DNA from 3 places in the Streptomyces sp. NPDC023541 genome. Region 1 is predicted to be linked to each of the others. Evidence: riboswitches for the same ligand, from Rfam matches in the RefSeq annotation. Region 1 holds a riboswitch; each other region holds the start of a gene.
What was found. Region 1 has a riboswitch for cyclic di-AMP ahead of ACZ3X1_RS17405 (M23 family metallopeptidase). Riboswitches for the same ligand answer to the same signal wherever they lie in the genome.
Positions count from the first base shown of each region.

Region 2: it holds a riboswitch for cyclic di-AMP, as region 1 does, so the genes downstream of both, ACZ3X1_RS18935 (transglycosylase family protein) here and ACZ3X1_RS17405 (M23 family metallopeptidase) in region 1, are expected to answer to the same signal.
Region 3: it holds a riboswitch for cyclic di-AMP, as region 1 does, so the genes downstream of both, ACZ3X1_RS24895 (M23 family metallopeptidase) here and ACZ3X1_RS17405 (M23 family metallopeptidase) in region 1, are expected to answer to the same signal.

Region 1 covers NZ_JBVHJO010000006.1:218,506-228,168, reverse strand. Annotated here, with positions in the region: gene ACZ3X1_RS17415 (MBL fold metallo-hydrolase) at 1-30, opposite strand, end outside; gene ACZ3X1_RS17410 (SGNH/GDSL hydrolase family protein) at 176-961, opposite strand; gene ACZ3X1_RS17405 (M23 family metallopeptidase) at 1,125-2,129, opposite strand; cyclic di-AMP (ydaO/yuaA leader) riboswitch at 2,132-2,314, opposite strand; gene ACZ3X1_RS17400 (tyrosine-protein phosphatase) at 2,623-3,414, shown strand; gene ACZ3X1_RS17395 (aspartate aminotransferase family protein) at 3,460-4,866, opposite strand; gene hpnH (adenosyl-hopene transferase HpnH) at 4,863-5,894, opposite strand; gene ACZ3X1_RS17385 (phosphorylase family protein) at 5,900-6,577, opposite strand; gene shc (squalene--hopene cyclase) at 6,577-8,802, opposite strand; gene ACZ3X1_RS17375 (polyprenyl synthetase family protein) at 8,922-9,663, opposite strand, start outside.
Region 2 covers NZ_JBVHJO010000007.1:79,658-89,320, reverse strand. Annotated here, with positions in the region: gene ACZ3X1_RS18965 (YfhO family protein) at 20-2,386, opposite strand; gene ACZ3X1_RS18960 (SurA N-terminal domain-containing protein) at 2,580-3,200, shown strand; gene ACZ3X1_RS18955 (nucleoside triphosphate pyrophosphohydrolase) at 3,229-4,290, shown strand; gene ACZ3X1_RS18950 (globin domain-containing protein) at 4,348-5,538, opposite strand; gene ACZ3X1_RS18945 (cytochrome P450 family protein) at 5,720-6,982, shown strand; gene ACZ3X1_RS18940 (transglycosylase family protein) at 7,173-8,135, shown strand; cyclic di-AMP (ydaO/yuaA leader) riboswitch at 8,416-8,587, shown strand; gene ACZ3X1_RS18935 (transglycosylase family protein) at 8,591-9,295, shown strand; gene eno (phosphopyruvate hydratase) at 9,568-9,663, shown strand, end outside.
Region 3 covers NZ_JBVHJO010000010.1:144,016-153,678, forward strand. Annotated here, with positions in the region: gene ACZ3X1_RS24885 (M16 family metallopeptidase) at 1-374, shown strand, start outside; gene ACZ3X1_RS24890 (M16 family metallopeptidase) at 395-1,762, shown strand; cyclic di-AMP (ydaO/yuaA leader) riboswitch at 1,977-2,135, shown strand; gene ACZ3X1_RS24895 (M23 family metallopeptidase) at 2,149-2,949, shown strand; gene ACZ3X1_RS24900 (GntR family transcriptional regulator) at 3,152-3,826, shown strand; gene ACZ3X1_RS24905 (HPr family phosphocarrier protein) at 4,068-4,349, opposite strand; gene ACZ3X1_RS24910 (bifunctional acetate--CoA ligase family protein/GNAT family N-acetyltransferase) at 4,537-7,362, shown strand; gene ACZ3X1_RS24915 (DUF5998 family protein) at 7,413-8,012, shown strand; gene ACZ3X1_RS24920 (alkaline phosphatase family protein) at 8,012-9,214, shown strand; gene ACZ3X1_RS24925 (thymidine kinase) at 9,269-9,663, shown strand, end outside.

The DNA of each region.
Region 1 (9,663 bases):
CCGAGGACGGAGGGGACGGGAGCCGGTCAAAGCGCCTCCTGGGAGGGATGGGGTCGGTGCGGTCGCATGGCTACGACCATCCCAACGCGCACCGGCCCCGAAGGATTCCGCTCGCCGCTCCCGCCCCTCGTGTCCTTGTCCCCGTTCCTTGCCCCCGTGCTCTCGTGTGCTGTGGCTACAGCGGCAGCAGGTCCGGCCGCTTCGCCGCGACGTGATCGCCGGAGGACTCGCCGCGCAGCCGGCGGCCGATCCACGGCACCAGGTACTCGCGGGCCCACTGGATGTTGTCGCGGGTCACGTCCACCGACCCGCGCGGGCGCAGCTGCGGCCACGGCTGGTCGGGGTCGGCGGGCACCTCCAGGCCGAGCACCTGGGCGGCGCGCAGTGCGACACGGGTGTGCCCCTCCGGCGAGAGGTGGAGCCGGTCCGCGTCCCAGGCGCGCCGGTCCTGTACGGACTTCAGCGACCAGAGGTCGAGGACCGGGCAGTCGTAGCGGTCGGCGATGGCGCGCACGTGCGCGCTGTACGTCGCGACCTTGCCGCGGAGGTGCTTGAGGACGGGCACCCCCCGGGTGTCGAAGCCCGTGGTGATCATGACGCGGCCGACGGCTCCGGTGAGGTCGGCCACGGCCGCCTCGAACCGCTCCGCCACGTCGTCCGGGTCGCTGCCGGGCCGGATGATGTCGTTGCCGCCCGCGCAGAAGGTGACCAGGTCCGGGGCGAGGGCCTTGGCCCTCGGCACCTGGTCCGCCACGATCTGGTCGAGGAGCTTCCCGCGCACCGCGAGGTTCGCGTACCGGAAGTCGTGCTCGTCGCGCTGATCGGCCAGGAGCACGGCGAGCCGGTCCGCCCAGCCGAGAAAGGAATCCCCAGGCCCCGGGTCCCCCACGCCCTCAGTGAAGCTGTCCCCGATCGCCGCGTACGAGCCGATGGTCTTGAGTTTCGTCGTCGTCGCTGCCACGAGAGCCCATCCTTCACTCCCGCACGCAACCTACGCCAACGTAATGAGGGGTTGACGGCCCGTGATCTCTACCACGCCGGGCATAAGGAATGGGTACACGTGAGGCCGGGACCCCCCTCGGGTCCCGGCCCCACGCGTGTCGGTGCTCCGTCGGCGGGTGCCGTCAGAGGCTGGCGCCCTTCGAGCGGAGGTAGGCGATCGGGTCCATGTCCGAGCCGTAGGACGGGCTCGTGCGGATCTCGAAGTGCAGGTGAGGGCCGGTCGAGTTGCCCGTGGAGCCGGAGAGGCCGATGCTCTGGCCGGCGGTGACGCTCTGGCCGGAGGAGACGGAGAGCTGGGAGAGGTGGGCGTACTGGGAGTACTTGCCGTCCGCGTGGCGGATGACGACCTCGTTGCCGTAGGCGCCGCTCCAGCCGGCGGAGACGACGGTTCCCGCGCCGACGGCCTTGACGCTGGTGCCCATGGCGGCGATGAAGTCGACGCCGGTGTGGTAGCCGGAGGACCACATGGCGCCCGCGACCTTGTACTGGGTGGAGATGCCACCGCCGACCGGGGCCACGAATCCGCCGGCGGCGGGCTGCGCGGCGGGAGCCCCGGCGGGGGCGGCGGGCGCCTCGGGGGCAGAATCCTGCCGCGCCTGCGGGGCGGCGGGTCGCCCGGCAGGCTTCGGCGCCTTCGGGGCCGCCTTCGGGGCCGCCTTCGGGGCCGCCTTCGGCGCGGCCTCGGGGGCGGTGCGCGGGGCGGGGACGGCGTCGGCCGGGGCGGCGGCCTCGCCGCGGCCGCCGAGGGTCAGCTTCAGGCCGGGGTGGATCAGCGACGGGTTGGCGCCGACCGCCTCGCGGTTCTCGGCGTACAGCCGCTGCCAGCCGCCGGAGAGGTTGCGCTCCGCGGCGATCTCGGAGAGGCAGTCGCCCGGGACGACCGTGTAGACGGTCGGCGCGGCCTGCACGGCGGCCGCGGGAGCGGCGGGTGCGGCCTGGAGGGCGGCGGGGGCCTGCGGGGCCACCGCGGGTGCGACGGCCGGGGCCGCCGCCGGAGCGCCGGCCGCGTTGGCGCCGGCGGCACCCATCAGCGGCAGGGCGAGGGCCGCGCCGCCGGTGCCTGCGACCGCGAATCCGCGGGAAATGGAAAGGGACTTGGGACGGCGGTGCTTACCCTTTGCAGGCATGGCGCATTCCTCTCCGGCGCCTACGAGGTGAGCTGTCGGGTTCGGACTGGAGATGTCCGGCCGTACATGTACGGGACATGAACGGCTTCACCCCGAGCCGTACCGGAGAAAAGATCTCCGAAACAGCGGCTTACCTGGTTCCCCCGCTCCTGCCGCGCGAAATGGTTTGGTTGCGGTTTCCGGGCGGCGGCAGGATTCGGCGATCCACCCGGATCGATCGCGAAGGTAATCCCTTGCGGGCACACCGAACAAGCCGCGAATTCCCTGACGGATTCACAGGCATGAGGGACCGCCGGAATTCCGGTCACCCTCCGTCCATTCCGTTCCGCCAACAGCCGCCCCCACCGGGCCATTCGGCTTCGGCGATCAGGCACTCACGGTCACCGTATGATCTGGCTCACGGGGACGCGCCCGATCTCGCCTCCGGTTATGGCAAGTTGGCGCCAAGTAGCTCAATTCGGACAGAGGACACGCGAGAGGCGGAGGAGTTCCCTTGACCCAGCAGATACAGGAGCCGGAGCTGACCGGGGTGCGCAATTTCCGCGATGTGGGCGGATTGCCGACTTCTGATGGACGAACGGTCGGTACGGGACGACTCTTCCGAAGCGGACATCTGGCACATGCCACCGAAACCGATGCAGAGTTTCTCACCTCGCTCGGTCTCCACACCATCTTCGACTTCCGCAACGGCGCCGACCACGCCCTGGAGGGCCCGGACGTCGAACTGCCCGGCGTGCGGAACGTCAACATCCCGCTCTCGGACCCCGCGGACGGCCGGGAGTTCTGGCGACTGGTCCGCGACGGCGACCTCGACCAGCTCCGCTCGATCCTGGGCGACGGCAAGGCGGCGGCCCGGATGTCGCTCTCCTACCGCCGGATCATCCGCGACCGCACGACCGAGCACGGCCGCGTCGTCCGCGCCATCGCCGAGGACAGCGTCCCCGCCCTCCTGCACTGCGCGGCCGGCAAGGACCGGGCGGGCCTCTCCGTCGCCGTCACCCTGCTCGCGCTCGGCGTCGAGCGCGAGGCGATCGTGGCGGACTACCTGGAGTCCAACGCCCCGCACCGCCGCTACCGGGTGCGCCGCAGCTCCGCGTCGGCCGAGGCCCGCTCGCCCGAGGTGATGGAGCTGCTCGCGCCGCTCTTCGACGCCCGCGCCGAATACCTGATCGCCGCCTTCGACACCATCGACGAGGTCTGGGGCGGGGTGGACCGCTACCTGGCGGAGGGCCTCGGACTGACGCCCGAGACCCTCGACCGGCTCCGGGACCGGTTGCTGGTCTGATCAGCCGGCCGGGGGACCGGCGACCGGTACCGGGGAGGCAGGCCGTCAGCGCGCCGCGACGGCCTGCTTCACCAGCGTCCTGCCGAAGTCCCACATCAGACCGGACCCGCCGTGCGCCTCGTCCATGACCTCGCGGAAGGCGCCGACGAACCGGTCGACGTCCTGCTCGGCCAGGACCAGCGGCGGAATCAGTTTGATCACTTCCAGATGGTCCCCGGAGACCTGCGTGAGGATCCGGTGCTTCTGGAGCAGGGGCACCACGACCATCTGCGCGAAGAGGCCCTTGCGGGCCGCCTGGAGCATCGTCCAGCGGCTGCGCAGGCCGAGCGAGGACGGCCGGCCGAACTCGATGCCGATCATCAGCCCGCGCCCCCGCACCTCGTGCAGCAGCTCGTACTCGTCCACCAGGGCGGCGAGCCGTCCGCGCAGCAGCTCGCCCGTCGTCCGGGCGCGGTCCACGAGGTGCTCGTCCTCCATCACGGCCAGCACCGCCAGCCCGGCCGCCATCGCCTGCGCGTTGGAACCGAAGCTCGCGGAGTGCACGAGCACCCGGTCCATGGACGAGTAGACCTTTTTGAAGATCCAGTCCTTGCCCAGGGTCGCGCCGACCGGCACGTAGCCGCCGGACAGCGCCTTGGCCACGCACACCAGGTCGGGCTCCACACCCGGCTCGTGCTGGTACGCGTAGAAGTCCCCGGTGCGTCCCAGTCCGGTCTGCACCTCGTCCGCGATCAGCAGCGCCCCCCGCCGGTGCAGCAGCTCCTGCGCGGCGAGCAGGAAGCCGGGCGGGGCGGCGAGGACCCCCTTGCCCTGGATCGGCTCGACGACGAAGGCGGCGACGTCGCCGCGCCTCAGCTCCCGCTCCAGGGCGGCCAGGTCGCCCAGCGCGACCTTGGTGTCGGGCAGCAGCGGTGCGAAGCCGTCCCGGAACCCGCCCTCGCCGTTGACCGAGAGCGAGCCGGTCGTCAGCCCGTGGAAGGCGTGGTCGCAGTAGAGGATCCTGGGCCGCCCGGTGGCGTACCGGGCGAACTTCAGGGCGGTTTCGACCGCTTCGGTACCGCTGTTGCCGAAGAAGACCCGGTCCAGGTGCGGGCTGTACGAGAGGAGCTTCTCGGCCAGCAGCCCGGGCAGCGGCTGGCAGTCGAAGCGGGTGAGGTCGGCGAGCTGGGCGTCCAGGACGTCGTGCAGGGCCCGGCGGACGACGGGGTGGTGGCGGCCCAGGCCCATCACCCCGAAACCGGCCAGCATGTCGAGGTAGTCGTTGCCGTCCGCGTCCCAGAAGTGGGCGCCCTCGGCCCGCTCGTAGACCTTGTCGAAGCCGATGGTGTGCAGCATCCGGGGCAGTTGGTGGTTGAGGTGGCGGGCGTGCAGCTCGTACCGCTCCGCCCCGCGCGCGGCCAGCAGGGCGCCGAGGTCGAAACCGGCGCCCCGCCCCTCTTCCGCCGGGCTCATGCCGACCTGTCCCGGTTGCCTCCGAGCGTCTCCCGGGCGGCCCGCAGGGATTCCTTGAGGGAGCCCATGGTGGCGAGGACGGCGGTGGGCTCGTAGCCGCAGTGCGCCATGCAGTTCGCGCAGCGCGGGTCCTTACCGCGGCCGTACTTGTTCCAGTCGGTCTCCTCGACGAGTTCCCGGTACGTGGGCACGTAGCCGTCGCTCATCAGGTAGCAGGGGCGCTGCCAGCCGAAGAGGGAGTAGTTCGGAATGGCCCAGGCCGTGCAGGGGAAATCGACCTTTCCTTCAAGGAAGTCCAGGAAGAGCGGGGAGTGGTTGAGCCGCCAGCGCCGCCGGTTGCCGCCCGCGAAGGCCTTCCTGAAGAGTTCGCGGGTCTGGTCGACGCCCAGGAAGTGCTCCTGGTCCGGCGCCTTTTCGTAGGCGTAGGCGGGCGAGATCATCATTTCGTCGACCTGGAGGTCGTCATTGAGGAAGTTGAGCACCTCGATGATCGTCTGCGGGGTGTCGGTGTTGAAGAAGGTGGAGTTCGTGGTCACCCGGAATCCGCGCTTCTTCGCCTCCTTGATGGCTTCGACCGCCTCGTCGAAGACGCCCTCCTTCGCCACCGATTCGTCGTGGCGCTCGCGCAGGCCGTCGATGTGCACCGCGAACGCGAAGTACGGGGAAGGGGTGAACTTCTCGATCTTCTTGCGCAGCAGCATGGCGTTGGTGCAGAGGAACACGTACTTCCGCCGCGCCACCAATTGCCGCACGATCTCGTGGATCTGCGGGTGCATCAAGGGCTCTCCGCCCGCGATGGACACCATGGGCGCACCGGATTCCAGCACGGCGCCGACCGCCTGGGCCACCGGCATGCGCTGCTTGAGCACTCCGGCCGGATGCTGGATCTTCCCGCACCCCTCACAGGCCAGGTTGCACGCGTAGAGGGGCTCCAGCTCGACGATCAGCGGGAACTTCTCACGCTTGCGAAGCTTCTGTTCGAGCAGATAGGTCCCGACCCTGATGGTCTGGCGCAGCGGCATGGCCATCTGGCTCACCTCCTGGGGAGCAGCGAAGAACGGTGCCATTCGTAAAACGCGGGCAGTACGGCACGCAGGACACGGAAGGCCGATATTCCCCCGCGCACCGTGCCGATTCGGACGAGCTCATGCTCCGGAGCGTCCACGATCACCCGGACGGCCGCAACAGGGCGGTCGGCACCCCGGACGGCGGCCCAGAGGGTCGCCGCGGACTCCATGTCGACCGCCACGGCGCCCGTGGCGCGCAGCTGTGCGCGCTCCTGGCCGCGGACGACGTGGTCGGAGCCGGTCAGCGGGCCGGTGTGCACGGTCCGGCCGGGGGCGGCCCGGGCGAGCGCCTCGGCGAGCAGCGCGGTCCCGGCGCAGGGGACGGTCCCCCGCGGGTCGCGGGTCTCCTCCGCGACGACGAGGTCGCCGGGGCTCATCCCGGGGACGAGACCGGCGCAGAACCCGGTGGCGAGGACGGCGGCCCGGTCCATGCCGGGCCGGTCCAGGGTCCGGCGGACGGCGCGTTCGGCCGCGCGCGGGCCCATCCCGGTGCGCAGCAGGGTGTACGCCCCGGCCGGAGCCCCGCCGGTCGCGCGTAAAAGGCCGCGCCCGGTGCTGCCCAGCGCCACCTGCTCGATGCGCAGTGCGCACGCGACCAGCAGCGGGCCGGCCTGCCCGGCGCGGTCCCCTCCGGCGGCGGGCATCAGGGCCGCCCGGGGGCCGAGCCTGCCGGGGCGGACGGTTCCCCGTACAGGTAGCGGCCGAGCGCCGTCAGCGGGAACACCTGCCGGTAGAGGTGGTAGTTGATGGAGAAGTCCCAGGGGAAGCCGGTGCCGGTGAAGTACGGCTCGTCCCAGGAGCCGTCCTCCCGCTGGGTGCCGACCAGGTGCGCGATGCCCCGTTCGACGGCCTTGCCGTCCCGCTCGCCGGCCGCCAGCAGGGCCATGAGCGCCCAGGCGGTCTGTGAGGGGGTGGAGGCGCCCTTCCCGGCCCACGACCGGTCCTTGTAGGAGCGCTGGTCCTCCCCCCAGCCGCCGTCCTCGTTCTGTACGGATTCCAGCCAGCGCACGGCGCGGCGGACCGCGGGATGCCTCGGGGCGATGCCGGCCGCGGTGAGGGCGGGCACCACCGCCCCGGTGCCGTAGACGTAGTTGGTGCCCCACCGGCCGAACCAGCTGCCGTCCGGCTCCTGCGCGTCGAGCAGCCAGGCGATGCCGCGCCGGGTCCGGGCGTCGCCCGCCCGGCCCTCGAACGCGAGCATCTCCACCACGTGGGCGGTGACGTCGGCCGACGGCGGGTCGATGACCTCGCCGAAGTCGCAGAAGGGCAGACGGTTCGGGAAGGGGCTGGTGTTGTCGGCGTCGAAGGCGCCCCACGCGCCGTCCTTCGACTGCATGCCGAGGTTCCAGGACACTCCGCGGGCGATGGCCGCGTCGAGCCGGACCGGGTCCGGGTGCCTGATGCGGCGCAGGGCGAGGACGACCTCGGCGGTGTCGTCGATGTCGGGGTAGGTGTCGTTGTGGAACTCGAACGCCCAGCCGCCCGGGGCGAGGCCGGGCCGGCGCACCGCCCAGTCGCCGGTGCGGGTGATCTCCTCGCCGAGCATCCAGTCGGCGGCCTTGACCAGCGCCGGATGGTCGGGGCGCACGCCCGCGTCGGCCAGTGCGATCGCGGCGAGGCAGGTGTCCCACACCGGGGACTGGCATGCTTCGATCATCCGGGCGCCGTCCTCGCGCCGCACCGCGAAGCGGTCCAGGGATTCCAGTCCAGCGCGCATCACCGGGTGCCCGAGGTCGTAGCCGAGCAGGTGCAGCGCGATGACGGAGTACACGGCGGGCGGCTGGATCCCGCCCCAGCAGCCGTCGTTCTCCTGGCGTTCGACGATCCAGCGGGCGGCGGTGTCCATGGCCGCCTTGCGCAGCCGGCGCGGCGCGAACCGCCGGTAGACGTGCAGGGCCCTGTCCATCCGCTGGAAGGCGCCGTCCCAACTGGTCAGCGGTGCCATGCGGGTGGCGGGGTACGGGGTCCGCGCGTCGGTGTGGAGCTCGTCGAGGGCGAAGGGGGCCGGGCGGACCGGGCGCAGCGCGGAGACGACGGTGAGCGGGACGATCGTCTGGCGGGCCCAGCAGCCGAAGTCGTAGATGTTCAGGGGGACCCAGGGCGGCAGGAACACCAGCTCGGGCGGGAGTTCGGGCAGGTGGTCCCAGCTCCACCAGCCGAAGAGCGCGAGCCAGATCCGGGTGAAGACGCGGGCGGCGGCGATACCGCCGTTGGCCCGGATCCAGGCGGAGGCGCGGCTCATGTGCGGGGCGTCGGGCCGGTCCCCGGCGAGGCGCAGCGCGACGTAGGCCTCGATGGTGGCGGAGAGTTCGGGCGGTCCGCCGTGGAAGGTGGCCCAGGTGCCGTCCTCGCGCTGCTCGCCGCGGATGAACAGGGCGGCGGCGTAGGTGGTGGCCTCGTCCCGGATGCCGAGGAACTGCCGCAGCAGGAGGTCCTCGGCGTCCATGGTGACGTTGGTCTCCAGGTCGCCCTTCCACCAGCCCGCGGGGTCCTGGCGGTCCAGGAGGTGCAGGGTGGCGCGCGCGGTGGCCTCGTACACCTCGCGGGGGCAGCCGTCGGGCGGCCGGGGCAGGTCCGCCGCCGTCGCCGTCCGGCCGGGACCGGGCTTCCCCGGCGGCCGGTAGGCGGCCGGCGGGCCGGTTCGCCGGCCCGGGTCGGGCGGGGCGGCGATCCGCTCGCTCAGCGCGACCGGCACGGAGGGCACGGCGCCGTGCCGGGGGCCGGCCTGGACGGCCGGGTCGGGCGGGCCCGGGAGCCCGTACTCGGTCCGCGGGGCGGCCGCCCCGGCGGGGCCGGGCGGCGGGGCGCCCGGCGTGGATTCGCTGCCGGCGCCGGCGCTCTCCGCGCTGCCGTCGGTCGTCGCTGTCATGGCTTCCCCTTAGAACAGTGTCCTGTGCTGTGCTGGGGTCCGCCGTCGGCCGGAGCCGCCACGATCAGGTGGGGGCGCCGGCCGGCGACTCGCGATTCATATCCGCTGTCGGGTGGCGGTCACCTCTTGCGTACGACGACGAAGTCGGCGAGGTCCACGAGCTGTTCGCGCACCCGCTGCGGCATGTCGACGTCGTCCAGGGCGCGGATGGCGACGGCGTGCTGGCGGCGCGCCTCGTCCGCGGTCCACTGACGGCCGCCGGCCTCCTCGATGAGCGCCGCCCGGGCCGCGAACTCCTCCTCCGAGAAGTTCTCGAAGTCGCTGCTCTTGGCGTCGGCGGCGAGCAGCTCGGCGAGCTGCTCGGAGGCCGGCCCGCCTGCGGCGAGGGCGGCGACGACCGGCAGGGACTTCTTGCGCTGGCGCAGGTCGCTCCAGGTCTGCTTGCCGGTGGACTCCGGGTCGCCCCAGATGCCGAGGAGGTCGTCGACGGCCTGGAAGGCGAGGCCGAGGTGGTAGCCGTACTCCTCCAGCTTGTCGGCCGTACGGTCGTCCGCGCCGCCGAGCACGGCACCGATGGAGACCGCGCAGGCGAGCAGGGCGCCGGTCTTGTTGCCCTCCATCTCCAGGCACTCCTCGACGCTGACGCGCTCGCGGTGCTCGTAGGAGATGTCCTGGGCCTGGCCGTCGATGAGCTTGCGGCTGGCGGTGGTCAGCCGGCGGGTCGCGCGGCCCGCCTCGACGGTGCCGAGCTCCAGCAGGACCTCGTTGGCGAGGGCGAAGAGGGCGTCGCCGACCAGGATCGCCTGCGCCGGTCCGTGCACCTTCCACACGGTGTCGCGGTGGCGGCGCTGCTCGTCGCCG
Region 2 (9,663 bases), on a different contig from region 1:
GCGGGCTCGGCCGACAGGATCAGAGAGAGACGACCCGCTGCCGGCGGCGGGCGCCGCGGGTCCTGACGGCGGTGACCGCCAGGACCGTCAGGGCCACGGCCGCGACCGCCAGCCCGGGCACCAGCCCCGGCGGGCGGAAGGAGCACTCGACCCGTGTGGTGCCGGCGCCCAGCGGGACCGCGACCAGCCCCAGGTGGGCCGAGGCGGGGCGGCCGTTGCAGGTCCAGCCGGCGATCGCGGGGACGGAGAGGACCGCCGTGCCCGTGGTGCCCGCGGGCAGCACGGCCCGCACGCCCGCGGAGCCGACCCGGACCGAGGTCGCGGCCGTGGCCCGCAGGGCGGCCACCGCCGCGTCGAGGCGGGTGCGGTCCAGGCACGACAGGGTCCAGCGCGCGGGCGGGGCGGCGTCGAAGACCAGCGCCGAGGAGGCGCCGCGGGAGACGCCCATCGGCTGGAGGGCCGCCCGGTTGCGGGGGGCGCCGCCGTTCAGGCGGAAGGCCGGGCCGTCGGCGAGGCGGGCCGTGGCGTTGTACTCCGGCGCCCACAGGTAGGCCTCGGTGCCCGCACGGCAGACCCCGGGCGCGAGCGGGTCCTCGTAGACACGGGCGCCCAGCAGCAGTTCCTGATTGGTGAAGGGCGACTCGCCGTAGGAGACGGACGGGCCGGGCGGGCGGGTGGTCACCAGCGGGGGCACCTCGGCCCGCAGCACCGAGCCGTCCGGCTGAAGGCGCGCGCCGACCGCGAAGACGGCGTCCGTCACCGGGTTGTCGATGCTCTGGACGTTGCGGCCGCGCGAGGTCCAGCCGGCGCCGAGCGCGACCATCGTCCGCGTGAACACCTCGGGCGTGTGGCTGCTGTAGTACGAGCCGCCCTCCCCGCCCAGCAGCAGCGGGTCGTTGCCGGACAGCGCGGGCCGGCTCGGATCGGTGCGGTACGCCGGCCAGCCCCCGGCGGCCGCCAGGGCCCCGGCGCGCGCGGTGTGGCTCCGCCCCCAGGAGGGGTAGTCGTCGAGGCCGCCCAGTTTGCCCCGGTGGCCGAAGGCGGTCGTCGCCGCCGCCTGCGCGAGCAGGACCAGGGCCAGCAGCCCGGCCGCCGGGAGGACCAGGCGGCGGTGGCGCAGCGCCCACCAGGCCGCGACCGCCGACGCCAGGCCGCCCGCGAACAGCACGTACCCCCATGCCGTCGTCAGCGTGCTCCCGCGCGCCCACAGCGCGGCGGCCGCCAGCAGGCCCGCCCCCGCGGCCAGCGCCGGCGGCCGCGGCAGGCCGTGTTCCAGGGCGGTCCAGGCGGCGATGACGGCGATCCCGGCCAGGACGAAGGTCTGCCGGTACGGGCTGCCGTTCGGGGTGGCGAACAGGTGCCAGGCCAGATGGGTCGGAGCCCACTGGAGGGAGAGCGCCACGGCCGCCGTCAGCCCCGTCCACCACAGCCGGTCGCGCGGCGGCACCGCCCGGTGGAAGGGCAGCGCGGCGGCCAGCAGCAGCGTGCCGGTGCCCACGAAGACGGCGGGGGAGGAGAAGGAGTAGGTGCCGGGCAGCAGCCGGGCGAAGAGGTCGGCCCAGGACACCGGCCGGAACTCCTTGACCCACCCCGGGTAGGCCCGGCCCGAGCTGAGGAACAGCGGGAGCAGGACGGGCGCCGCCAGGGCGATGCCCGGCAGGGTGGTCCCGGCCACCCGCGCGGTCACCGCGATCCGCATCCGGAGGCCGTCCCGGGTCAGCACCATCCGTACCAGCAGCACCAGCGCGGCGCCCAGGGTCGCCATGTAGGCGGTGTAGAAGTTCGCCGTCCAGCAGACGGCGACGACCAGCGGCGCGAGCAGCACCCGCCGGCCGCGCAGGGCCCATTCACCGGTGAGGCAGAGAAGGGGGAAGGCGGTCAGCCCGTCCAGCCACATCGGGTTGTAGGAGGCTTCGATCACCGACCAGCCGCACAGCGCGTACGAGGCCCCGAGCAGTCCGGCCGCCCACCAGGGCCCCCGGTGGAGGGTGCGCAGCAGCCAGGCCATGGCCGCCGCCGCGGCCGCCGTTTTCAGCACCGTGACGACGTACACGGCCAGGTCGATGTCGGCGCGCGGGAACACGGCGACGAGGACGGACAGCGGGCTGGTCAGGTAGGTGCCGAGGTCGGGCAGGAAGCTGGTGCCGTACCCGGACTGCCAGTTGAACAGCAGTCCGCCCCGGGCGCGGCCGTGCAGGAGGTCCCACAGGTGCGCGTGGAAGGGTACGAACTGATTGCCGAGGTCGTTGATGCTGCGGTGGCGCGGTCCGTACGGGAAGACACGGGCGGCGGCGTCCCCGGCGCACACGGCCACCGCCGTGAGCAGGGCGGCGAGCGCCGAACCGGACAGACTGCGGCGGCGCGGCGAGCGGTGCGGTGTCGACATGGTGGGCCGACCCTGGCAGCACCGGGGGACGCGGGAGTGGCCGCGCAGTGGCCGCGACACGAACAGACACGTACCCCGGACACCCCGCGAATCGTTGGTCGAACCGGTGGCCCGGGCCACCCTTACTGCATACCATCGATCACCGCACGGCCCTTGTGCATTGACGCACAATCTCCCGGCCCTGGAGGCTCCTTTGCACCGTCGCACTGCGCTCTCCGTCTCCGCCGCCCTGCTCGTGGCGGCGCCCCTGCTGTCCGCCTGCTCGGGCGAGACCCGGCCCGGCACCGCGGCCGTCGTCGGCGGTGAACGGATCACCACCTCCGCGCTCCAGGCCCAGGTGGGCGACGTCCGCGCCGCACAGAACCGTTCCGAGCACGCCGCGACGCTCATCTCCAACACCCCGCAGCTGGACCGGATCAAGCTCGGCAAGATGATCCAGCTCCGGGTGCTGGAGCGGGCCGCGAAGGACGCGGGCATTTCGGTCACGACCAAGGAGGTCGAGGACGCCCGCAAGGCCCAGGAGGGCGGCAAGGGCGCGGCGGCTCTGGAGCAGGCGGCCCTCCAGGGCCGCGTCCCGCTCGCCGCCGGGCAGATCGACGAGGAGGTGCGCTTCCAGCTGCTGCTCGGCAAGCTGAGCGAGCGCTACGGCGAGGACAAGATCATCGAGCCGCTCGCCAAGGCCTCGCAGGCACTCCACATCGAGGTGAACCCGCGCTACGGGGCCTGGGACGCCCAGCAGGTCGGACTCGGCCCGGTGGAGACCTCCTGGATCACCCAGCGGACGCGCCCCGAGCAGGCACCCGCCGGAGCCTGACGTCCCGCGGCGGGGGTAGGTTCGGAGGGTGACCGACCACTCCCAGCCCACCGCCGCCCCCGAGCCCACCGGCCGTATCGTCCTGCTGACCACCAGCCACCGGGTCGCCCCCGGGGTGCTGTCCTGGCCGGCGTGGCAGACCCTGCACGCCGCGGACCGGGTGCTGTGCGCCGACCCCGGCCACCCGCAGCTGCCGTACCTGCGGGAGGCGGGCGTCGAGGTCGAGTACACGGCCCCGGACGCGCACGAGCTGGTCGAGGCCTGCGCCGGCGGCCGTACGGTCGTGGTGCTCCCGGCCGGGGAGGGCGACCGGCGGCTCACCGACGGGCTGGCCGGGCTGGCCGGCTCCGGCCGGGTCTCCATGCCCGACCTGGAACTGCTGCCCGGCTCGTACGACCTGCCGGGCGCGCGCCTGCTCGACCTGGTCCAGGTGATGGACCGGGTCCGGCGCGAGTGCCCGTGGACCTCCCGGCAGACCCACCGGGGCCTGGCCAAGTACGCGATCGAGGAGGCGTACGAGCTCGTCGAGGCGATCGAGGACGGCGACCGGGAGGAGCTGCGCGAGGAACTCGGCGACGTCCTGCTCCAGGTGGTCTTCCACGCCCGGATCGCCGAGGAGGGGGTCCCCGGCGGGGAGGACGAGAACGAGAACGAGGACGAGGACGACGGGGACGGCGACGGGGAGGGCCTCGGGGCCTTCTCCATCGACGACGTGGCCGGAGCCCTCGTGCAGAAGCTGATCCACCGGCACCCGCACGTCTTCGGCGACGCGGAGGCCGAGACCCCGGAGGACGTTCACGCGCACTGGCAGCGCACCAAGGCGGTCGAGAAGCGGCGCGAGTCGGTCACCGACGGGATCCCGGTGGGCCAGCCGGGCCTGGCGCTCGCTGCCAAGCTCGCGGGCCGGGTCCGTACGGGCGGGGTGGCCGTCGAGCTGCCCCGCGGCGACGGCATCGGCTACGAGCTGCTGCGACTGGCGGCGCGCGCCGAGGCGGAGGGGGTGGACCCCGAGACCGCGCTGCGTGCGGCGGCCCGCGTCTACCGCGACGCGATCCGGGCGGCCGAGGGCGTCGGAGCCGCCACGGAGTAGCCCTGCCACGGAGTGGCCCCGCACGGCGTGGCCCCGTACCCCTCCTCGGTTCCTACCTCAGTACTCCCTCGGGGCGCGGGCCGAGGGGTTGTGCCAGTGCGGGGCCGGGCGGTTCAGGAGCCACTCGGCGAAGCCCAGCGGGCGGCCGCCCTGTGCGGGGTCGGCGGCTCCGGCGGGCACGGAGTCGTGGAAGAGGCGGGAGGGGAGGGCGCCGAGCTCCTCCAGGAGCCGGGCGGTCTCGTCGATGAACTGCGCCGGCCCGCTGAGGTAGACGTCCTGGTCGGGCCACAGGCCACGGTTGCTCAGGGCGGTCGCGAGCCGCTCGGTGGCCTCGTTGCGGGGCCGGCCGGGGGCGGGCGTGATGTAGGTGACGTCGAGCCAGCCGCAGGAGGTGCCGTACGCGTCGATGAGCGGCCGGTCGTAGAGGTGCGCGCAGTCCCGGGCCACCACGAAGAGCCGTACGTCCTGATCGGGGGGCCGGTCCGCCAGTTCCTCCAGCATGGCCCGGATCGGGGCCCAGCCGGTGCCCGCGGCGATCAGGCTGACCGGTCGGTCGGAGCGGCGGAAGGTCAGGTGCCCGCCGGGGGCGCCGAGTCGCAGGACCTCGCCCGGCCGGGTCTCGCGGACCAGGGCGGTGCTGAGCCGCCCGTGGTCGATCCGGCTGACGTGCAGGTCGACGGTGCCGTCGGGGCGGGGGGCGTTGCCGATGGAGTAGGTGCGCCAGGTCCGGGGGACCCGGTCGCTGCTCACGCTCGTGTACTGGCCGGGGAGATAGGGGAAGGGGGCGTGCGGCCGCAGGGTGAGCACGCCGATGTCCTGCCCGTACTGGAGGTGGCGCACGACCTCCGCGTCCCACCACGGCGGGTCCTGGCTCGCGCCGGCCCCGGCGAGCATGGCGTCGGCGATCACCTGGTAGGCCTCGGTCCAGGCCTTCTCCACCTGCGGGGTCCAGGCTTCGCCGGAGGTCGCGGCGAGTGCGGCGAGCAGGCTGGAGCCGACGACCGCGTAGTGCTCGGGGCGGACCAGGAACTTGCGGTGGTCGCGGCCCAGGTCGCGCAGGTAGGGGCCGAGGGTCTCGTCGTCGTCGCCGAGACGGGATATGACGTGGGTGAGCGCCGCGAAGAGCCGGTCGCGCTGGCGTTCCATGTCCTCGGAGGAGACCGGGAAGAGGTCACGGACTCCGGGGTTGTGCCAGAACAGGTGTGAGTAGAAGAACTTGACCGCGTGCTCGGCCCGTCTCTCCACCACCGCGAAACTGCTTTTCAAGATCCTCACATCCACACGACCGAAAGTAGGAGTGCCGGACGGGGCGAGGTCAAGCGTTGTCCGATCTACGGACAGCCTCGACGAAGCAGTCATATGGGATGACCGGTCGGGTGGGCCGCGGCCCGCGCGGGTCCGCCCGTGCGCGGCGGCTACTGTCGGGGACATGCACGATCAGTCGTCCACTCCCTCCGTCGGCGCGGCGCCCGAACTCTTCACGTGGGAGTTCGCGACCGACCCCTACCCGGCTTACGCATGGCTGCGCGAGCACTCCCCGGTGCACCGCACGAAGCTCCCCAGCGGGGTCGAGGCATGGCTCGTCACCCGCTACGCGGACGCCCGCCAGGCCCTCGCCGACCAGCGGCTCAGCAAGAATCCGGCACACCACGCGGAGCCCGCGCACGCCAGGGGCAAGACCGGGATCCCGGGGGAGCGCAAGGCGGAGCTGATGACGCATCTGCTGAACATCGACCCGCCGGACCACACGCGGCTGCGGCGCCTGGTGTCGAAGGCGTTCACGCCGCGCAGGGTCGCCGAGTTCACCCCGCGGGTGCAGGCGCTCACCGATCATCTGATCGACGGGTTCGCGGGGAGGGGGGAGGCGGACCTCATCCACGAGTTCGCGTTCCCGCTCCCCATCTACGCCATCTGCGAGATGCTCGGGGTACCGCGCGAGGACCAGGACGACTTCCGTGACTGGGCCGGGATGATGATCCGCCACGGCGGCGGTCCGCGGGGCGGAGTCGCCCGGTCGGTGAAGCAGATGCGGACCTATCTCGGTGAGCTCATCCATCGCAAAAGGGATGACCTGGGCGACGATCTGATCTCCGACCTGATCCGGGCGAGCGACCACGGCGACCATCTGACGGAGGGTGAGGCCACCGCGATGGCCTTCATCCTGCTCTTCGCCGGTTTCGAGACGACCGTGAACCTCATCGGCAACGGCGTCCACTCCCTCTTCATGAACCCCGTCCAGCGCGAGCGCCTGCAGAGCTCCCTGGCCGCCGGGGAGAGCGGGCTGCTGGCCACCGGCGTCGAGGAACTCCTGCGCTACGACGGCCCCGTGGAGCTTGCGACGTGGCGGTTCGCCACCGAGCCGTTGACCCTCGGCGGCGAGCGCGTCGAGACCGGCGATCCCGTCCTGGTCGTCCTCGCGGCCGCCGACCGGGACCCCGAGCGGTTCACCGACCCGGACACCCTCGACCTCTCCCGGGCCGACAACCAGCACCTCGGGTACGGCCACGGCATCCACTACTGCCTGGGCGCGCCGCTGGCCCGGCTCGAAGGACAGACCGCGCTCGCGACCCTGCTGACGCGCCTGCCCGACCTGGAACTCGCCGTTCCGCCCCAAGACCTGCGCTGGCGTGGGGGGTTGATCATGCGAGGGCTTCGTACTCTTCCCGTTCGCTTCACGGCTCAAAACACTTGAGCGGGATCTGATCAAAAGTCAGATCCTGCTTGAACTTGTGACAATCGTTCGAAGGCCGCTAGGTTCTGCCGTTACCCCGCTGTTATGCGAAAGGTGATCCCTCATGCTCTCCGGGAACGGCCGTCACAGACGCCCCCGCCAGGTCCCCGCGCTGGTAGTCACAGCCGGAGTCACTGGCTCTGCGCTGGCCATGCCGCTGCTTGCCGCCACCAGTGCCACCGCTGCCGACACCGCCACCTGGGACAAGGTGGCCGAGTGCGAGAGCGGCGGCGCGTGGAGCGCCAACTTCGGCAGTGGCGCGTACGGCGGCCTCCAGTTCACCCAGGAGCAGTGGCAGAACGCCGGCGGTCTGGACTTCGCCGAGCGGGCCGACCTCGCGAGCCGCTCGCAGCAGATAGCGGTGGCCGAGCGCGTGCTGGCCTCCCAGGGCCCGCAGGCCTGGCCGCTGTGCGCGGCCTCCGCCGGACTGGACCGGCAGGGTCCGGCCGCGGTCGTCGACCCCGGCCTGCCCGGCAGCCCCACCGCGGTGGGACCCGCGCCGTCCCGCCCCGACGACACCGTGCCCTCCGCCAAGGGCGGCAAGCCGGCCACGGACTTCGGACTCTCGACCGCGGAGACCCCGAGCCCTTCGGGCACCCCCTTCCTGATCCCCGACGCGCCGTCCCTCGGACTGCCCGTCATGCCCGCGCCCGACGTTCCGACGACGCCCCCGGCCGACCCGGGCACCCCGGGCGCCCCGGTCCTCCCGACCGACCCGGCGACCCCGCCGGTGAGCCCCACCGACCCCACGGCCCCGGTCCTCCCGACGGACCCGACGGCTCCGACGGCGCCGACGACCCCGCCGGTCACCCCGGGTCCGTCCCCGACGGACCCGACGGCCCCCGCGGCACCGGCGGCCCCGGCGACCCCGGGCGCCACTCCGGCCGAGGGCAACGGCAAGCACCGCGGTGCGCCCTCCCCCGAGGAGGGCGCCCCGTCCGATGCCGCGCCGGACCCCGTCTACACCGTGCAGGCGGGCGACAGCCTGGCGACCATCGCGGTTGCCAAGGGCGTGAAGGGCGGCTGGAGCGGCCTCTACGAGGCCAACGAGCAGGTCATCGGCGAGGACGCCGATCTGATCAAGCCCGGGCAGAACCTGGATCTAACCACGTAATAAGGACAGTTGGTTCGCCCGGAAAGACCTTGATTGTCTGTTTTCGGCAAGTGAGACATGTGTCTCTTCCGGTCAACTGGCGTGTCCCGCCCGGGGCCTTGCGCAAACCCCGGTCTCACCTGCGCAAACACCTCTGCGGAGAGCGCAAGTAGGGCCCCTTTCTCCCCGATGTTCCTCGTTGAACATCGGGGAGAGCTGTGTCTACCTTCTGAATCGCTCGCCACCGCGAGCTCCTTCGACCGCATCGCCGAGTCCTGCCGGCGGACGGGGGGAACAGTCGTCGCGTAAAGCGCCGAAGGCAGGAGCGGGGGACCCAAGGTAGGCGCCGCGAGCGTCCGTTGAGAGACGGTCACGCAAGCGGCTTGGGGTTAAGCGGTGCGCTAGGTCGCGCCGCCGGGCACTCACAGGCCCGAACCCGACAGCTCACCTCGTAGGCGTCGGTGAGGAGAAACCTCATGCTGCTTTCCGGCAAGGGCAAGCACCGTCGCGCCTCCAAGGCCGTCCGCATCGTCACGCTCGCCGGTGTCGCCGGTGTGGCCGTCGCCGCCCCCCTGATGACCGCGGGCGCCGCCAGTGCCGCCACCGCGTCCGAGTGGGACAAGGTCGCGCAGTGCGAGTCCGGTGGCAACTGGGCCATCAACACGGGCAACGGCTACTACGGCGGACTGCAGTTCTCGTCCTCCACGTGGGCGGCGTTCGGCGGCAAGTCGTACGCCTCACAGGCCAACCAGGCCTCGAAGGCGCAGCAGATAGCCGTGGCCGAGAAGGTCCTGAAGAAGCAGGGCAAGGGCGCCTGGCCGCACTGCGGCAAGGGCCTGTCGAACTCCTCGTACACGGGCGGCTCCTCCGAGACCCCGGCCTCCACCAAGCCGAAGGCCGAGACGAAGAAGACCGAGACCAAGAAGACCGAGACCAAGGCCGCGCCGAAGAAGGACACCAAGCGCGCCGAGGCCCCGGTCACCCGCTCCGAGCGGACCGAGGCCCCTGCCGCGCCGAAGACCGGCAACGGCTCGTACGAGGTCAAGCCGGGCGACACCCTGGGCACCATCGCCGAGGCCAACGGCGTCAAGGGCGGCTGGCAGCAGCTGTTCGAGCTGAACAAGGACATCGTCTCGGACGCCGACCTGATCTTCCCGGGTCAGAAGCTGAAGCTCAGCTGACCGCTGCGGCAATAGCCGCAAAAGCGTACGCAACGCGCAGAATTCCCACCGCCCGGCGCCCTTCCCCCCACGCGCCGGGCGGCGGTGTGTGCGGCAGCGGAACCCCCGTCATGCGGGGCCCTATGTCCGGGAAGAGGGGTATTCGGGCCCTTTTTCGTCCCAGGACCCGGGCGGTCGGCAGGGTGAGTGCCCGGATCCGGTTAGGCTCTAGTCGGCCAGGCCGTCCCACGGCCTGACGCCACCGCACACCCAGCGTCACATCCCAGAAGGAGATGCTCGTGCCGTCCATCGACGTCGTCGTAGCCCGGGAAATCCTGGACTCCCGAGGCAACCCCACGGTCGAGGTCGAGGTGGGCCTCGACGACGGC
Region 3 (9,663 bases), on a different contig from region 1:
AGATCCCCGCCATCGAGGCGGCCGTCGACGAGGAGCTCGCGCGGTTCGCCGCCGAGGGCCCGACCGCCGAGGAGATGGAGCGCGCCCAGGCGCAGCTGGAGCGCGAGTGGCTGGACCGGCTGAGCACGGTGGCCGGCCGCGCCGACGAACTGTGCCGGTACGCGGTGCTGTTCGGCGACCCGCAGCTGGCCCTCACCGCCGTACAGCGTGTCCTCGACATCACCGCCGAGGAGGTGCAGGCCGTGGCCGCGGCCCGACTGCGCCCGGACAACCGCGCGGTGCTCGTCTACGAGCCCCTCGCGGCCGAGGGCGAAGAGGGCGAAGAGGGCGAAGAGAACGCCGACAGCGACGAGAACGAGGGGGCGGAGCAGTGAGCGACACCGCAGCCGTCACGATGACCTTCCACCCGCGGCCGCAGGCCGGGGAGCCGCAGCCGTGGGCCTTCCCGGCCCCCGAGCGCGCGACGCTGTCCAACGGGCTGACCCTGCTGCGCTGCCACCGCCCCGGCCAGCAGGTCGTCGCGGTCGAGATCAACCTCACCGCGCCCCTCGACGCCGAGCCCGAGGGCCTGGACGGCGTGGCGACCATCATGGCGCGCGCCCTGTCGGAGGGCACCGACAAGCACTCCGCCGAGGAGTTCGCGGCCGAGCTGGAGCGCTGCGGAGCCACCCTCGACGCGCACGCCGACCACCCGGGCCTGCGGGTCTCCCTGGAGGTGCCCGCATCCCGGCTGGCCAAGGCGCTGGGCCTGCTCGCCGAGGCGCTGCGCGCGCCCGCCTTCGCCGACGCCGAGGTCGACCGGCTGGTGCGCAACCGGCTCGACGAGATCCCGCACGAGCTGGCCAACCCGCAGCGCCGCGCCGCCAAGGAGCTCTCCAAGGAGCTCTTCCCGGCGTCCCTGCGGATGTCCCGGCCGCGCCAGGGCACCGAGGAGACGGTCGCCCGGATCGACTCCGCCGCCGTACGCGCCTTCTACGAGGCCCACGTACGGCCCGCCACCGCCACCGCGGTGGTCGTGGGCGACCTGACCGGCATCGACCTGGACGCCGTGCTGGCCGACACCCTGGGCGCCTGGACCGGCGACACCGCCGAGGCGCGCCCCGTGCCGCCGGTGACCGCCGACGACACCGGCCGCGTGGTCATCGTCGACCGGCCGGGCGCGGTCCAGACGCAGCTGCTGATCGGGCGCATCGGGCCGGACCGGCACGACCGCGTCTGGGCGGCCCAGGTGCTGGGCACGTACTGCCTGGGCGGCACCCTCACCTCCCGCCTGGACAAGGTGCTGCGCGAGGAGAAGGGGTACACCTACGGCGTGCGGGCCTTCGGCCAGGTGCTGCGCTCCACCGCCGACGGCAAGGGCGCCTCCATGCTCGCCATCAGCGGATCGGTGGACACCCCCAACACCGGCCCCGCGCTGGAGGACCTCTGGAAGGTGCTGCGCACCCTCGCGGAGGGCGGTCTGACCGACGCCGAGCGCGATGTGGCCGTGCAGAACCTGGTGGGCGTGGCCCCGCTGAAGTTCGAGACGGCGGCCTCGGTCGCCGGCACGCTGGCCGACCAGGTCGAGCAGGAGCTGCCGGACGACTACCAGGCGCAGCTGTACGCGCAGTTGGCCGAGACGGGCACGGTGGAGGCCACCACGGCCGTCGTGCAGGCGTTCCCGGCGGACCGGCTGGTCACGATCCTGGTGGGCGACGCCGCGGTGATCGAGGAGCCCGTGCGGGCCCTCGGGATCGGTGACGTCACGGTCGTCAGCAACTGACGTCGCAGGCGCCCGTATGACGGGCAACTGACGCACTTTTCAAGGGGCTCCGGCGGTTTTCCGCCGGAGCCCCTTTTGTCCGTTTAGTGGTGAGGTTGCTTGTATGCGGTGTGGCGTACGCAACAAAAAGGCGCGTCTGTTTGGCGATTGACTGATGATCCGCCTAGCGTCATCCGTGCTGTCCGTCAGTTGTGCCCGCCGCACCCGCGGCACCGGACAGCGATCGCCGAGTCCCCGTCAGGCGCGAGCCTGGGGAGCCGGGGACCCACATCAGTCCCTGGGGTGAATCGGACCCCCTCGCAAGAGGAGGCCCGTAGGAGACCTTCCTGCTCCGAACCCGTCAGCTAACCCGGTAGGCGAGAAGGAAGGAAAGGATCAAACCCTTCATGGCGTTTGGCAGTCGTCCCGCTGGTACCGGCAAGCACCGTGGTTCCAGCCGCCTGAGCAAGAAGACCGCCGGCTACGCCGGTATCGCCGCGATCGCCACCACGGGTGTGGTCGGCTCCCTCGCAGCCCCGGCCTTCGCCGCGGACAACCACAGCAGCTCCGCCCCGGAGAACGGGCTGGGCGCCGTCGTCGTCGCCGAGGACCTCGCGGGCGACATCCAGGACCAGGCCGAGGCCCAGCACCGCGCCGCCGAGCACGCCGCCGCCAAGGCGCAGGCCGAGGCCGACGCCAAGCAGAAGGCCGCCGAGGCCAAGCGCCTCGCCGAGGCCAAGGCGAAGGCCGAGCGCGAGGCCGCCGAGCGCGCCGCCCGCGAAGAGGAGCGCAAGCGCCTCAACACCTTCGTCTCCCCGCTGGACGACTCCTACGTCAGCACGCAGTACAAGGCGGGCGGCGGCATGTGGTCCTCCGGCAGCCACACCGGCATCGACTTCCACGCCGCCTCCGGCACCTCGGTCCGCGCGGTGGGCTTCGGTACCGTCGTCGAGGCCGGCTGGGGCGGTGCGTACGGCAACAACGTCGTCATCAAGCACAACGACGGCACCTTCACGCAGTACGGCCACATGTCCTCGCTGAACGTCTCCGTCGGCCAGCAGGTCACCCCGGGCCAGCAGATCGGCCTGTCGGGCTCCACCGGCAACTCCAGCGGCCCGCACCTGCACTTCGAGGCCCGCGCCGGCTCGCAGTACGGCTCGGACATCGACCCGATCGCGTACCTGCGCTCGCACGGCGTCAGCGTCTGACCCGTTCCGCGGCTCACCGAGCACCGCGCACAGCTCCACGAAGACCCCGCCTCCCGAGCCGGGGTCTTCGTGTTTTCGCGTTCCGGCGCAATGTTTCGGATTTCCGCCCGCTCTCGAAATCTTGCTGTGCTGCAATAGAGTCGTTGTGTGCGCGTGGATGCGCACGGGGGGCTGGCGGACGGAAATAGGCGGAGGTTCGGTCTTGCGTATTCCTGCGCACGCGGTATGCACGGCAATTCGCGACGACATCGTCTCCGGGGTGTTCGAACCGGGCGGTCGGCTGACCGAGGAGGTGCTGGCCCGCCGGTACGGGGTCTCGCGGGTGCCGGTGCGCGAGGCGCTGCGGACGCTGGAGTCGGAAGGTTTCGTGACCACGCGCCGCCACGCCGGGGCCTGTGTGGCCGAGCCGACCGCGCAGGAGGCGGCGGACCTGCTGGAGCTGCGGATGCTGCTGGAGCCGCTGGCGGCGTCACGGGCCGCCCGGCGCCGCACCGACGCACACCTCAAGGTGCTGCGGGGGCTGGTCAGGCTGGGTCAGGAGCGGGCCAGGCGGGGTCAGGGCGAGGACCTGCGGGCGCTCGGGGGCTGGTTCCACGAGACGCTCGCGCAGGCCTCCGGCAGCCCCGGGCTGATCGCGCTGCTCACGCAGATGCGGCACAAGGTGGCGTGGATGTTCGTGGTCGAGGCGCCGGCCCGGCCCGCGGAGTCCTGGGCGGAACACGGCGCGATCGTCGACGCGGTGGCGCGCGGCGACGCCGAGCGGGCGCGGACCCTGGCCGCGATCCACGCCGATCGCGCGGCTGCCGCGCACCGGCTGAGGCGGCGGCCGGTGAGCACTTCGCAACCTGCCGTAAACATGTCGGGCGGTCCGCATTAACAGAGGCCGTATACAAAGGGTGGAATCGCGGGAATTCGGGGCGCGGACGACGGGGTAATTCGCCGTGCCGAATTCCAGCGGTGCGCGGGCGGTCGAGCCGCATTCTGTGAATTCCGGCCGATTGTGCGGCCAGGTCGGGAGTGCCGGTGTCCCTGGGGGGTCCGCCCATCGACGCCGAAGCCGCGGCCCCGGGAGGGGCCGCGGCTTCGGCGCCGGTGCTCTGTGGGGCGAACCCGAAGGGTCAGACCGTCTCGGGGAGCTCTTCGAGGCCCTCGGCGACCAGCTTCGCGAGGCGGTCCAGGGCGGCCTCCGCGCCCTCGGCCTCGGATGCGAGGACGATCTCCTCGCCGCCCTGGGCGCCCAGGCCCAGGACCGCCAGCATGGAGGCGGCGTTGACGGGGTCGCCGCCGGACTTCGCGATGGTCACCGGGACGCCGGAAGCGGTCGTCGCACGGACGAAGATCGAGGCGGGACGAGCGTGCAGGCCCTCGGCCCAACCGACGTTGACGCGGCGCTCTGCCATGGTGATGCCCTTCAGGTTCTTACGGTTGTCTAGACCAGTCTCTCACGGCGCCCCGAATGCTCGGACCGACCCTCGGCCTGAATTCCTTGTTCTCGCCGCTGAACGAGCGTCCCCAGCTTGCACCGGTTCGTCCCGGCTTGCCTACTACGCCGCGCGAGCGCTGTCCGGCCCGGTCCGGCCGTAAGGTATGCGCATGACCATAGAGTCGGACCCGTCCTACCCGGCCCACTGGGAAGCCGATGTCGTCCTGCGCGACGGCGGCACCGCCCGGATCAGGCCCATCACCACCGAGGACGCCGGCCGGCTCGTCAGCTTCTACGAGCAGGTCTCCGACGAGTCGAAGTACTACCGCTTCTTCGCGCCCTACCCCCGCCTCTCCGACCGCGACGTGCACCGCTTCACGCACCACGACTACGTGGACCGCGTGGGCCTCGCCGCGACCATCGGCGAGGATTTCATCGGCACCGTCCGCTACGACCGCATCGGCCCCGACGGCCGGCCCGCCTCCGCCCCCGCCGACGAGGCCGAGGTCGCCTTCCTCGTCCAGGACGCGCACCAGGGCCGCGGCGTCGCCTCCGCGCTCCTCGAACACATCGGCGCGGTGGCGCGGGAGCGCGGCATCCGCCGGTTCGCCGCCGAGGTGCTGCCCGCCAACACCAAGATGATCAAGGTGTTCACGGACGTCGGCTACCAGCAGAAGCGCAGCTTCGAGGACGGCTCCGTCCACCTCACCCTCGACCTCGAACCCACCGCCGAGTCCCTCGCCGTGCAGCGCGCCCGGGAACAGCGCGCCGAAGCCCGATCCGTCCAGCGCCTGCTGGCCCCCGGCTCGGTGGCCGTCGTCGGGGTCAGCCGTTCCGGCGCCGGGGTGGGCGCGGCCGCCCTGCGCAACCTGCGCGACAGCGGCTTCCACGGCCACCTCTACGCCGTCAACGAGGCCGTCACCCGCGACCTCCTCGACGGGGTGCGGGCCTACCGCACCGTCGAGGCCATCGGCGCCCCCGTCGACCTCGCGGTGATCGCGGTGCCGGCCGACCGGGTCCCCGACGCGGTGGCCGCGTGCGGCGAGCACGGCGTGCAGGGGCTCGTGGTCCTCTCCGCCGGATACGGGGACAGCGGCCCGGCCGGCCTCGCCCGCCAGCGCGAGCTGCTGCGGCAGGTGCGCTCGTACGGGATGCGCCTCATCGGACCCAACGCCTACGGGGTGATCAACACCGCCCCGGACGTGGAACTCAACGCCTCGCTGACCCCCGCGCCGATGCCCGTGCGCGGCCGGACCGGCCTGTTCACGCAGTCCGGGGCGATCGGGATCGCCCTGCTCTCGGCGCTGCTGCGGCGCGGCGAGGGCCTGTCGTCCTTCGTCTCCGCGGGGAACCGGGCCGACGTCTCCGGCAACGACATCCTCCAGTACTGGTACGAGGACGAGGCGACCGACGTCGCCCTGATGTACCTCGAAACCCTCGGCAACCCGCGGAAGTTCACCCGCCTCGCCCGCCGGACGGCGGCCGTCAAACCGGTGGTCGTCGCCAAGGGCGGCCGACACACCCCCGCCGGGCACGTCGTCCCCGGCACCCGGCTGTCGGAGGACACCGTCTCCGCCCTCCTGCGGCAGGCCGGCGTCATCCGGGTCGACACGGTCACCGAGCTGGTGGACGTCGGCCTGCTGCTGTCCTCGCAGCCGCTTCCCGCCGGACCCCGGATCGCGATCCTCGGCAACTCCGAGTCCCTCGGGGTCCTCACCTACGACGCCTGCCTGGCCCAGGGCCTGCGCCCGCTGCCGCCCCTGGACCTGACGACCGCCGCGTCCCCGGAGGACTTCCGCACCTCCCTGGCCTCGGCCCTCGCCTCCGACGACTGCGACGCGGTGATCGTGACCGCCATCCCGTGGGTCAGCGAGCACGCCCTCGCCGACGACCTCGCCGACGCGCTGCGCGAGGCCGTCGCCGGCACGCCGGGCAAGCCGGTGGCGGTCGTGCACGTGGAACTGGCCGAGCTGGTGCAGGCCCTGTCCGCGACCCGCGGGCCCGCCGACGAGCCGCCGGCCCACCCCGCCGACGCGACGCCGGCCCACCCCGCCGCCGACGCCCTCCGGACCCCGGCCGCCCCCGCCGCCCCCGGCCGGGCCGCCTCCACCCCCGAGCCGGACCGGATCCCCAGCTATCCCGCCGCCGAGCGCGCCGTCAAGGCCGTCGCGGAGGCCGTGCGCTACGGGCAGTGGCGCCGCGCCCTCGCCGATGCCGGGCAGGTCCCCGAGTACGAGGACATCGACGAGGCCGGCGCCGCCGCACAACTCGCCGGGCTGCTCGCAGACGTCGACGGCGGCGCCGTGCTGACCCTCAGCGACTGGGACGCCCGCGAGCTGCTCGCGCGCTACGGGATCCGCGTCCTGCCCACGCTCCCCGCGCCCAGTCCCGACGCCGCCGTCCGGGCCGCCGAGGTCCTCGGCTACCCGGTCGCCCTCAAGACCACCGCCCCGCACCTGCGCCACCGCGCGGACCTGGGCGGCGTACGGCTCGACCTCACGAACGAGGCCGAGCTGAGGCGCTCGTACGAGGAGCTCACCGACGCGCTCGGCAAGCCGGCCGAGCTCCAGCCCGTGGTGCAGCCCATGGTGCCGCGGGGCGTCGACACCGTCGTGCGGTCCGTCATCGACCCGGCCGCCGGCGCCGTCCTCTCCTTCGGACTCGCCGGGGTGGTCTCCGAGCTGCTCGGCGACACCGCCCACCGGCTGGTCCCGGCCACCGACCGGGACGCCGCCGCACTGATCCGGTCCATCCGGGGGGCACCGCTCCTCTTCGGCTGGCGCGGCAGCGACCCCGTCGACACCCCCGCCCTGGAGGCGACGCTCCTGCGGCTGTCCCGGCTCGTGGACGACCACCCCGAGGTGATCGCAGTCACCCTGGAGCCCGTCGTGGTCGCCGCCGAGGGCGTCTGCGCCCTCAGCGCGACCGTCCGCGTCGCCCATCCGCCCGCCCGCGGTGATCTCGGCCCCCGGACGCTCCCCAGTTACTGAGCGGGTACGGCGCGGTAGGAGGGCAGCCGGGGGGCCTTACCATTGACCCCATGGCGAAATCCGGTACGACGACCCAGGGGCTGCGCACGGCGATCGAGCGCAGCGGCTACTACCCGGCCCTCGTGGCCGAGGCGGTGGAGGCCGCGGTGGGCGGCGAGCCGATCTCGTCGTACCTGGTCCACCAGGAGACGACCTTCGACTCCAACGAGGTGCGCCGCCACGTCACCGTGCTGGTCCTGACCGGCAACCGCTTCATCGTCAGCCACACCGACGAGCAGGCCGCCGACGCCGGGTCCCCGTCGCCGTACGCGACGACCTCCACCGAGTCGGTCAAGCTCTCCAGCATCTCCTCCGTGGTGCTCAGCCGCGTCGTCGCCAACCCGGAGTCCTACACCCCCGGCACCCTGCCCCGCGAGGTCGTCCTGACCATCGGCTGGGGCGCCGTCTCGCGGATCGACCTGGAGCCGGCCGCCTGCGGAGACCCCAACTGCGACTCCGACCACGGATACACCGGCAACTCCACCGCCGACGACCTCAGCCTGCGGGTCAGCGAGGCCGGCGACGGACCGGAGGCGGTGCGCCAGACCCTCGTCTTCGCGCAGGCGCTCAGCGAGGCGACAGCGGCCACGTCCTCCCCCTCCGCCCGCTGATGGCTTACTCGGCACCGCAGGACTGGACCGAGCCGGAGCTGCTGGACCTGGCCGGCGCCCCCGTCCCGGAGTACGGCGCCGGGTCGCTCGCCGATCTGCTGCCGACGCTCGTGGCCGGACAGGGCGTCCCCGGCTACACCGCCGCCATCGCCGAGCTGACGCCGGCCGACCGCAACTGCGTGTTCCTGGTCGACGGCATGGGCTGGGAGCAGATCAAGGCCCACCCGGACGAGGCCCCGTACCTGGCCTCCCTCCTCGGCAGCTCGCGCGGCGGCACCGGGCGCCCGATCACCGCGGGCTTCCCGGCGACCACCGCCACCTCACTGGCGTCCGTCGGAACCGGGCTGCCGCCGGCCCGCCACGGTCTGCCGGGCTACGCCGTGCGCAACCCGGCCACCGGTGAGCTGATGAACCAGCTCCGCTGGCAGCCGTGGGCGCCGCCGAAGCCGTGGCAGCCGTACCCGACGGTCTTCCAGGAGGCCGACAAGGCCGGTGTGGCGACCGCGCAGGTGTCCTCGCCCGCCTTCCAGACCACCCCGCTCACCAAGGTCGCCCTGAGCGGCGGCACCTTCCTCGGCCGGATGACCGGCGAGGAGCGGATGGACCTGGCCGCCGAACGCCTCGCGGCCGGCGACCGCTCGCTCGTCTACACCTACTACAGCGAGCTCGACGGGGCCGGCCACCGGCACGGCGTGGACTCCGACGCCTGGCGCGGCCAGCTGATGTATGTGGACCGGCTCGTCCAGCGGCTCGCCGAGCAGCTGCCCGCGCGCACCGCGCTGTACGTGACCGCCGACCACGGCATGGTCGACGTCCCCTTCGACGAGGACTGCCGGATCGACTTCGACGAGGACTGGGAGCTCGGCGCCGGCGTGGCCCTGCTGGGCGGCGAGGGCCGGGCCCGGCACGTGTACGCGGTGCCGGGAGCCGAGGCCGACGTGCTGACCGTGTGGCGCGAGGTGCTCGGCGACCGCTTCTGGGTCGCGAGCCGCGAAGAGGCCCTGGACCTGGGCTGGTTCGGCCCGCCGGGGGAGTGCGACGAGCGCGTGCTCGGCCGGATCGGCGACGTGGTCGCGGCGGCCCAGGCCGATGTCGCGATCACCGCGTCGCGCAACGAGCCGAAGGAGTCGGCGCTCGCCGGAATGCACGGCTCCATGACCGCGGAGGAGCAGCTCGTCCCGCTGCTCGAAATCCGCACCTGACCGGTCACGCCGGCCCCGTCACTCCACCCACGATCCGAAAGGTCCGTACTTCCCATGCCCGAGCTGGTGTTCTTCTCCGGAACGATGGACTGCGGAAAGAGCACACTGGCTCTCCAGATCGCCCACAACCGTGATGCGCGGGGGCTCCAGGGCGTGATCTTCACCCGTGACGACCGGGCGGGCGAGGGCAAGCTGTCCTCGCGCCTGGGACTGGTGACGGAGGCGGTCGAGGCGCCGGAGGGCATGGACCTCTACGCGTACCTGGTCGCGCAGCTGTCGAAGGGCGGCAGGGCGGACTACGTGATCGTGGACGAGGCCCAGTTCCTCGCCCCGGAGCAGATCGACCAGCTGGCGCGCATCGTGGACGACCTGGACATGGACGTCTTCGCCTTCGGCATCACCACGGACTTCCGCACGAAGCTCTTCCCCGGCTCCCAGCGCCTGATCGA